Regions from separate parts of the Tropicimonas omnivorans genome, predicted to be linked through region 2. Evidence: riboswitches for the same ligand, from Rfam matches in the RefSeq annotation. Region 2 holds a riboswitch; the other holds the start of a gene.
The links. A riboswitch is a leader RNA that binds a small molecule or an ion and turns the genes downstream of it on or off. The one in region 2 is predicted to bind thiamine pyrophosphate.
Positions count from the first base shown of each region.

Region 1: linked by a shared signal. The riboswitch ahead of thiD (bifunctional hydroxymethylpyrimidine kinase/phosphomethylpyrimidine kinase) and the one ahead of RM543_RS17330 (YkoF family thiamine/hydroxymethylpyrimidine-binding protein) in region 2 are both predicted to bind thiamine pyrophosphate.

Region 1 is NZ_JAVRHL010000006.1:79,765-84,555, reverse strand. Features, by position in the region: gene RM543_RS18150 (thiamine phosphate synthase) at 1-488, opposite strand, end outside; gene RM543_RS18145 (thiazole synthase) at 485-1,255, opposite strand; gene thiS (sulfur carrier protein ThiS) at 1,257-1,454, opposite strand; gene RM543_RS18135 (FAD-dependent oxidoreductase) at 1,438-2,406, opposite strand; gene thiD (bifunctional hydroxymethylpyrimidine kinase/phosphomethylpyrimidine kinase) at 2,403-3,203, opposite strand; TPP riboswitch at 3,264-3,364, opposite strand; gene RM543_RS18125 (hypothetical protein) at 3,573-4,058, opposite strand; gene RM543_RS18120 (recombinase family protein) at 4,279-4,791, shown strand, end outside.
Region 2 is NZ_JAVRHL010000005.1:28,308-33,098, forward strand. Features, by position in the region: gene RM543_RS17315 (ABC transporter substrate-binding protein) at 1-353, opposite strand, end outside; gene RM543_RS17320 (ABC transporter ATP-binding protein) at 350-1,090, opposite strand; gene RM543_RS17325 (ABC transporter permease) at 1,077-1,844, opposite strand; gene RM543_RS17330 (YkoF family thiamine/hydroxymethylpyrimidine-binding protein) at 1,899-2,522, opposite strand; TPP riboswitch at 2,516-2,627, opposite strand; FMN riboswitch at 2,807-2,939, shown strand; gene RM543_RS17335 (6,7-dimethyl-8-ribityllumazine synthase) at 3,008-3,472, shown strand; gene RM543_RS17340 (exopolysaccharide biosynthesis protein) at 3,593-4,201, shown strand; gene RM543_RS17345 (MerR family DNA-binding protein) at 4,310-4,750, opposite strand.

The DNA of each region.
Region 1 (4,791 bases), on a different contig from region 2:
GCGCGGTCGACGGTCATCCCCCCGATGGCCACGAGAGGCAGCTCACCGATCAGGCGTTTCCATTCCGTGACCCGTTCCAACCCCTGCCGCTCCCATTTCATCTTCTTGAGGATGGTCGGGTAGACCGGCCCCAGCGCGACATAGTCGGGCGCGAGCGACAGGGCGCGGTCGAGTTCGGCATGATCGTGGGTGCTGATGCCCAGTTTCAGCCCGGCGCGACGGATGGCGGACAGATCGGCGGTGTCGAGGTCTTCCTGCCCCAGATGAACCCAGTCGCAGCTCTCGTCGATCGCGATCCGCCAATGATCGTTGACCACCAGCACGGCGCCGTGGGCCCGGCAGAGCGTCTGCGCCCGTTTGACGAGGGCCCTCAACTCCGCGTCGCCCAGATCCTTGGCGCGCAGCTGCACCAGCTTCACTCCGAGCGGCAACATCCGCTCCAGCCAGTCCGCGCTGTCGAAGATCGGATAGAAGCGGTCGAGGGTCATTCGAGGAACGCCTTTCCGATCAGCGGCGTCGAGGGGGCCGCCATGTCGCGCGGCTCCATCGGGTCGGCCTCGAAGGCGAGCCGTCCGGCCTCGACCGCGCGGGCGAACCCCTCTGCCATCGCGGCGGGATCGCCGGCCCTTGCGACGGCGGTGTTCAGCAGCACCGCGTCGAACCCCATCTCCATCGCCATCGCCGCCTGGCTGGGCAGGCCGAGCCCGGCATCCACGACCATCGGCACCTCGGGGAACTGCGCCCTGAGCGTGCGGAGGCCGTAGATATTGGTCAGCCCCAGCCCCGTGCCGATCGGCGCGCCCCAAGGCATCAGCACTTCGCATCCAGCGTCGAGCAGGCGCCCGGCAAGCACCACGTCCTCGGTCGTGTAGGGAAAGACCTTGAACCCCTCGTCGGTCAGGATGCGGGCGGCCTCCACCAGTCCGAACGGGTCGGGCTGGAGCGTGTCGGCATGACCGATGACCTCCAGCTTGATCCAGGGCGTGTCGAAAAGCTCGCGCGCCATCTGCGCGGTCGTGACCGCCTCGCGCGCGGAATGGCAGCCCGCCGTGTTCGGCAGGAGCGCGACATCGAGGTCGCGCACCAGATCCCAGAACGCCGCGCCCGCGCGCTCGTTGCCTGCCTCGCGGCGCACTGAAACGGTGGCGATGCCCGAGCCGGAGCGGCGAAAGGCCTCGGCCAGCACGCTGGGCGAGGGGTATTGCGCGGTGCCCAGCATCAGGCGCGATGCTATGTCGGAGCCGTAAAGATGCATCTCAGCCTCCCTGCCGGGGAGTGACGATCTCGACCCGATCGCCGGGTGCCAGCGACACCTGCCCGCGCTGTGCGGCCGGGACGAAGTCTTCGTTGACGGCGGTAGCGACCTTGGCGTCGCCAAAGCCGAGTTCCTCGAGGACCGCGGCGAGCGTCTCCGCCCGCGTTTCGGTCGGTGTGCCGTTAATCATGATCTTCATGCCAGAACTCCGGTTTGATGCCGTCGCAAGCCGCCTCCACCGCCATCCGCGCCAAGGCGGGCGCCAGCAGGAAGCCGTGGCGGAACAGGCCGTTTACGTGGATCGTTTCGCCCCGCTGGACGAGGCGGGGCAGGTTGTCGGGGAAGGCAGGCCGCGCGTCGGCCCCCATCTCGACCAGCTCCGCTTCGCCGAAGGCCGGGTGCAAGGCGTAGGCCGCCGACAGCAGTTCGAGCACGGACCGCACGCTGCGCCGCCGGTCGTCGGTTTCGATCTGAGTGGCGCCCAGCATGAACAGCCCATCCGCGCGCGGCACGACATAAAGTGGGTACCGCGGATGCAGCAGCCGGACCGGTCGGGTCAGACGGATATCGGCGCTATGCAGCACCGCCATCTCGCCCTTCACCCCGCGCAGGTCAGGCAGCGCGTCCCGCGCCGCCAGCCCGCGACAATCGAACGTCAGCCCCTGTGGGCGACCGGGCTCAGCGATGAAGGTGACACCGGCCTGCTCCAGCCGGTCGCGAAGATGGATCAATGCCGCACGCGGGTCGAGATGCGCCTCGCCAGAGACATGCAGGGCCCGGTCGAAGCGGCCCTCCAGATCCGGCTCCAGCCCCGCCGGATCGAGCATCTCGTGCCCCGGCACGCGCCGCGCGAAGCGGTCCAGTTCGCGCCGGTCTCGTCCGAGGGCCAGCACCAGCGTTCCCCGTCGATGCACGGTCACGCCCTGCCGCTGCCACCAGGCGGCAGCCTCCTGGCCCAGCCGGACGACGGGTTCCTCGGCCGTCTGGCCTTCGCAGAATGGGGCAAGCATCCCGCCGGCCCACCACGAACAGCCATGCGGCCCGGGTCGGGGCGACGGATCGAAGACCGTCACCTCACAGCCGCGCGCGACCAGCTCCGTTGCCACGCAGAGACCGGCGACGCCGCCGCCAATGACGCGTGCCTGCGTCACGGCCAGACCTCGTGGAAATGATGGACGGGGCCGTGGCCGCTGCCGATGTCCAGTCGGTCTGCCGCACGGATCGCCCCATGCAGCCAGGCCTGTGCCCTCTGCACGGCCGCCGCGACGCCCGCTCCCTTCGCAAGCTCGGCCGCGATGGCCGAGGACAAGGTGCAACCCGTCCCGTGCGTGTTTCGCGTGGCGAGCCGCGGCTGCTCCATCGTGGTTACACCGGACGCCGTCACCAGCCGATCGATGCAGGTCGGCCCGTCGGCATGACCGCCCTTCATCACGACAGCCTGCGCCCCGAAATCGAGCAGGGCGAGCCCCTGCCCCACCGTTTCCTCCGCGTCCCGCGCGGGGGCGCGCCCGAGCAGGCGCGCGGCCTCCGGCAGGTTCGGCGTCAGGACATGCGCTCGCGGGATCAGCATTTCGACCAGCGCCGCTTCGGCGTCTTCCGACAGAAGCGCATCTCCCGACTTCGCGACCATGACGGGGTCGAGCACGACGGGTCCGTCATAGTCCGCGATCGCCACAGCGACGGCGGCGACGATCTCCGGCGATGCGAGCATCCCGATCTTGATCGCGCCTGGCTGGATGTCATCCAGAACGGCGGAAATCTGCGCGGAGACAGTCTGTGGCGATACAGGCTCGACGGCGAAAACGCCTCGGGTGTTCTGTGCCGTGATCGCGGTGATCGCGCTCGACCCGTAAACCCCGAGTGCGGAAAAAGCCTTCAGATCGGCTTGAATGCCCGCACCTCCGCCGCTGTCGGAGCCTGCTATCGTCAGTGCGGATGCGTATGGCATCGACATCTCCTCCACCGGAAATAGGAGATGGAGGTCGATAGCCCGCGGGTATGATGCCGCGTCAGATCTTGCTCCGTTCCCTACGCCGGTATTGTCCGGATCAGGTTCGATGGGTCGGCTTGCGCCTCTCAGCCCTGGATAGGGCACCCCAACGGAATAGAAGAAAGGCTACCCGCCAGCCGACCGACTTTCAACCTGTGAAGACCCAGCAGATTTGCTTGGAATCTGAACGGTGCGGCGACGGCGGGCTCCCTACAGCTCGGCTGCTCCGGTGAGCGAGGCAATTGGTGCGATTGACGGCTGTTCTGCATTGGGCAGCGTAATTCCAGCTGAACACTATGGCCCTTGGCCGCGGGTGAAGTCGGATATCTACACCGCCGATCTGAAGCCGGTGATCCTGAACCGGCTCGACCCTGCCCAGGACTGATCCCGCCCCTTCCCCCTTTTTTCCGAGAATAGACCGGCGTCAGCCGGGCCCTTTGTGCTGCGATGGAGTGTTGCGACATGCCGAAGACCACATCCCGCCCCGACTGGGCGCCCCTTGCGCGCCTCCTGATGCGCCGCCTCCGGCAGGCGGAGGCCGACAACACCTTCGATCTCGACATCACGGAGGATGGCGAGAGGATCGGTACGGCCGAGCCGCCCACGCGCCCCAGCGTGACCCAGTTGCTCGACGAGCTCGAGCTCAGCCAGCGGCACGACTGGCGCGATCTCGAGGCGATCCGCGCCGCCGGAACCGACGGCTGGACCCAGGACGAGAGCGGCGCTGATCGGCCCGCGCAGGCCATCCAGCAGCTGCAATTCGCCAGGATCCCGATCGAGACCGTGACCGAGGGCACGATCGAGGAGATGCATATCGGCCTGAAGGGCACGATGAACGCACTTTTTCTCAAGGACCTTGCGAAGAAGACGCGCGAAGGACTGCGCGGACGGGCTCTCGCCGGCAAATCCGCGGGCGGCCTGACCTACGGTTACCGGGCCATCCGCGCCTTGGATGCGGAGGGCGAGCGGATCCGCGGCGACCGGGAGATCCATCCCGAGGAAGCGGCGGTCGTCGTGCGCATCCTCGAGGCCTATGCCGCGGGACGATCGCCGAAGAAGATCGCCGAAGAAGATCGCCGAGCAGCTCAACGCGGAGGGCGTCCCGGGTCCGCGCGGCGGTGCCTGGGGTGCGTCCACCATTCACGGCAACCGCCTGCGGGGCACCGGGATCCTCAACAACGAGCTCTATGTCGGCAAGCAGGTCTGGAACCGGCTCAGCTACGCCAAGGACCCGACGACGGGCAAGCGCGTCAGCCGTATGAACCCCGAGGGCGAGTGGGAGGTGACGGAGATCCCCGAGTTGCGCATCGTGGAGGGCGAGCTCTGGCAGGCGGTCCGCAGCCGGCAGGGTGCCCTCGTCTCCGCGGGAACCTCAGTGCCTGTCTGGGACCGGCGTCGGCCAAAGTTCCTGTTCTCTGGTCTGATGAGGTGCGCCTGCTGTGGCGGCGGCTTCGCGAAGGTCAGCCGGGACGCGTTCGGCTGCTCGCAGGCGGGCAACAAGGGATGCGCCATCTGCACCAATATGGCGACACTCAAGCGCGTGGAT
Region 2 (4,791 bases):
TCGATGTCATCGTTGTCGCCGCTGTAGACGAGCCGGCCCGTCTCCTTCTGCATCGTAACCCAGAGCGCGACGATGTCCGCCTCGGCGGCGCGGGTGCTGATGAAGCTCAGGGAGGACATGTAGGCGAAATCGGAGACGCCGGCCGCGAGGAGCGCTGTGGAGGACGAATCCGAGTAGGGCAGGATGTCCACCTCGAGGCCGGCCTCGTCGTAGTAGCCGTTCTCCTCGGCGACGATGAAACCGACATGGTTGGTGTTCAGCGTCCAGTCGAGCGCGAGGGACACCTCCTGCTGCGCATGGGCGGTCAGGGGCAGCGCAAGCGCCGCGGCCAAGATCGGGGCGGTGGTCTTCATGTCTCGTCCTCCAGGAGTAGTGATTTGAGATCGGTGCGGATCCGGGCCAGCGCGGCCTCGTCCCGCTCCGAACGGGGGGTGTCGATGGGAATGTCGCGAATGATCCGGCCCGGCTTCGCCGCCATCACCAGGATGCGGTCCGCCATCTGCGTCGCCTCGTACAGATCGTGCGTGACCATCAGGACGCCGCGGGGCGCCTCTTCGAGCCGGGCGCAGAGCCAGTCCTGCATCCGCAGCCGGGTCACCGCATCGAGGGCGGAGAACGGCTCGTCGAGCAGGACGAAACGGCTGTCCTGAACGATGGTGCGCAGGAAGGCGGCGCGCTGGCGCATGCCGCCCGAGAGTTCGGACGGAAACCGGTCCTCCCAGCCACCGAGGCCGAAGGCCGGGAAAAGCGGCGCGACCCGCGCGCGCGCCTCGGCGCGGGAGGCGCCGGCGATCTCCAGCCCCATCGCGGCGTTCTCGGCGACCGTCAGCCAGGGAAAGAGCGTGTCCTGCTGCGGCTGGTAGGAGATCGCGGGATGCGGCGTCGCGATGGGGGTGGCGTCGAGACTGGCGCGCCCGTCGGCCTCCATTCCCGGCGGCAGGACCCCCGCGAGCCACTTGACGACGGAGGTCTTGCCGCAGCCCGACGGCCCGATCAGGCAGGTGATGCGCCCTTCCTCGAGGCGCAAGGAGACGCGCCGGACGAGGTCCGCCCCGTCCATGCGGATGGTGAGATCCTCAAGCGCCAACATGGCCGGCCTTTCGATATCTGCGCCCGGTCAGTCGCTCGACAAGCAGCAAGAGCCCCAGAAGGACCAGCGTGAGCGTGGCCGAGACCACCACCGCGGACAGCACCAGGTCCGCGCGGAAGCTGTTCTTGGCCGAGAGGATGTAGATCCCGAGCCCCCGCCGCGCCCCGGCATATTCCGCGAAGATCGAGGCCACGACGGCGTAGGTCGCCGAAATCCTGAGCCCGGCGAAGAAGGGCTCCCGCGCCGTGGGCAGCGTCGCCCGCCGGAACACGTCCCAGCGCCGCGCCCCCATCGAGACGAGCTGATCGCGGAAGGCCTGCGGCGTTGCCGCGTAGCCCGAGAGCAGGCTGACGAGCATCGGAAAGAACGTCACGAGGATGACCAGCAGGACCTTCGGCAAGAGCCCGAAGCCGAACCAGAGCACCATCAGGGGCGCGAGCGCGACGATGGGCACCGTCTGGCTCGCCACGAAGAGCGGCATCGCCCCCCGCTTCAGCCACGGCGTGAAGTGCAGCGCGACGGAGACCGCGAAGGCGAAGACGACCGAGGTGGAAAAGCCGAGGGTCGTGACCGTCAGGGTGGAGAGCGCATGCCCGGAGATCGGGCCGCGCTCCGTCCAGAGCGCCCGGACGATGTCGGACGGCGCCGGCAGGACCAGTGGCGAGACCTCCGAGGCGGCGCAGTAGCCTTCCCATGCGAGAAGGACGGCCAGCGCCAGAAGGAGGGGCGGCAGGATATGTCTGAATGCGGCCATGATGGATCGCGCCGGGAAAGGGCCGGCCCTGTCAGGGGCAGGCCGTCCCCGCGCTCAGGCCGCGGAGGCTTTGGGGCTGGGGCTGTTCGCCGATGCCGTCAGATCGATCGTGACGTGACCCTCGGCCGGCCCGAAGCGCAGGAACGCCTCGCGGATCGCGGCGAAGACCGCGCCCGCATCGCCCCTGAGCCGGGTGCAGAAGTTCTTCGACTTGAGGAAGACGCCGGTCTCCTTGAGGAAGTCGATGCAGCCGTAGATCTCGTCCATGTGCCGGTCCTGCCCGAGCACGTAGAGCGAGAACTGCACGTCGATGGGCGCGCCGAGGTCGGGCGCGTCGGCCACCGCGGCGGCGGCGATCCGGCGGCGCTCCTCGAGTGACTTGTCCTGCGCCTCGACCAGCGCTTCGCAATGGCAGGAGGGATCGTCCGGCTCGCCGGGGCAGCCGCGTGAGAGGGTAACATGCATGGTCACGTGCTCGCCCGAGCCGCTCGCGGCGGCGAAGAGATCGCGCATCGCGCCCGTCAGCGCTTCGGGGGGGCCGACCATGAGGGTGGACATGTCGTCCGTCTCGATCCTCAGATCCTCGCGGTAGGGATCGAGCGCCCCGAGGGAGGACATGATGACGTCCACGAAACCGGACGTCATGGGATAGAGGGACACTTGCGCGCCAATGAACATCGTAGAGACCTCGCTCCGCTGGAATTACCCAGATCAGCTTTGAAGGGTTCGTGCGGCATCCCGCACATCTCAGCCCCGCTTGACGGAGCACCCCCGGTGGATACGGGGCGGAAGATGAACCGGGGGAAAGGAAGTGTAAAGGGGGGCGTAGGCGGGCGCAAACGCCGGACGAGAGCCTCCGCGCCGGAAGCCGAGCGTCGCGGTCGGCCCATGGAGCGTCGCCCCGCACACGTTCTGCGCGGCCCTGCTCTCTTGCGTGACGCGGGGTCCGTCCTTAATCTTCCCTTCATTCTCAGGGCGGGGTGAGATTCCCCACCGGCGGTGATAGCCCGCGAGCGCCTCCGAGTCGTCGGAGGGTCAGCAGATCCGGTGAAATTCCGGGGCCGACGGTCATAGTCCGGATGGGAGAGAATGAGGCGACCGGCCTGTCCGGCCGTCTTGTGACGCTCTGGGATTTTGGCTTGTGACAAGGATCCGAAAGAGCAATGACAAAATCCCTCACCTTCGCCTTCATCAAGGCCCGCTGGCACGCTGACATCGTCGACCGGGCCCATGATGGCTTCGTCCGGCGCCTGGCCGAGCTCGACGCCACCGCCGAGGTGCGCGCCTTCGACGTTCCGGGTGCGTTCGAGATGCCGCTTCTCGCGCAGCGTCTCGCCGCGACCGGCGAGTACGACGCCATCGCCGCCGCCGCGCTCGTGGTCGATGGCGGCATCTACCGGCACGACTTCGTCGCGCAGGCCGTGGTCTCGGGATTGATGGACGTCCAACTCAAGGCGGACGTGCCCGTGCTGTCCGTCTCGCTGACGCCGCACCACTTCCAGCCGACCGAAGAGCATGTCCGGTTCTTCTCGGAGCAGTTCGTCAAGAAGGGCGCCGAGGCAGCGGACGCGGCCTTCGCCATTTCCAAGGCAAAGCTCGCCGAGGGCGCGGCCCGCGAGGCTGCGTAAGCCGAACCCGGCGCCGGGCCCGCGATCCCGGCGCCTCCTCGTTCGAATGCCGGCCGACGCGGAACTTCCGGGCGCCGCGGCAGGTTCGACCAGTCGACGCCGTACAGGGCAGGAGACGGGATGACCGAGAACACACATGCGGTGGAGGACATCCTCGATCGGCTGGACGACGCCGCCAAGCAGTCCGACTCGGTGTCCGTGGGCCGGCTCGTGGAGGCCTTCGGCGGCCGTGGCTGGGGGCCGCTCCTGTTCATCCCCGCCATTGTCGAGGTGTCCCCCATCGGAGGCATCCCGGGAGTTCCGACCTTCCTGGCCCTGATCATCGCGCTCTTCGCGGTTCAGATCCTGGCAGGGCGGGACAGCATGTGGCTGCCCTCCTTCGTGTCCAACCGCTCCGTCTCGTCCGGCAAGATGCAGGGCGCGATGGACAAGATGCGTCCCCTCGGCCGCTGGCTCGATCGATGGTTCGGCCCGCGCCTTTCATCGCTGACGACCCGCTGGGTCCGGCGCATCTCGGCTGCGGTGATCCTGATGCTCTGCGCGCTCGTGCCGCCGCTCGAACTCGTTCCCTTCGCGAGCACGGCCCCGATGGCGGCGATCGCCATGTTCGGCCTGTCGATGACATTGCGGGACGGCCTCCTGATGGCCATCGGCTTCGCGTTGTCTCTCGGCGCGGCCGGCGTCTGCGCCTACTTCCTCCTTGGATCCGGCACAGTCTTCGGCGGCTGAGGACCACGGCACGAAGAACCATGCTGCCTCTGTGCCGGAAACCTCAGAGCCGCGAGACGACGGCGGACCGCCCGGCCGGAGAAGGGCGACGGGAGGGCCGGAGCCCGTCTAGACCTCCTCGCGTCTGCGTTCCGATTGAGCCGGAGAGCGGGGCGCCTGCCCTGCCTCATCCGCGATCCCGTCGAGGATCGGGCAATCGGGTCTGTCGGTTCCCTGGCAGCGGGACACGAGATCACCGAGCGTTCGGCTCAGGGCCTGAAGTTCGTCGATCTTCGCGGCGATCCGCTCCAGATGCGCATCCGCAACGCGCTTGACGTCGGCGCTGGCACGATCCCGGTTCTCGTAAAGAGACAGCAGGGACCTGCAATCCTCGATGGAAAAGCCGAGCGAGCGGGCGCGGGCCAGGAAGATCAGCTTGTGCGTGTCGGACCCGCTGAAGTGGCGGTACCCGTTGCTGCTGCGGGCGGGCGATACAAGCCCGATATCCTCGTAATACCGGATCGTCTTCGCCGGCAGCCCGCAAAGGGCCGAGGCGTCTTTGATATTCATGAACACTTCCTCACAACTACCCGTATACGGCGAGTCAACTC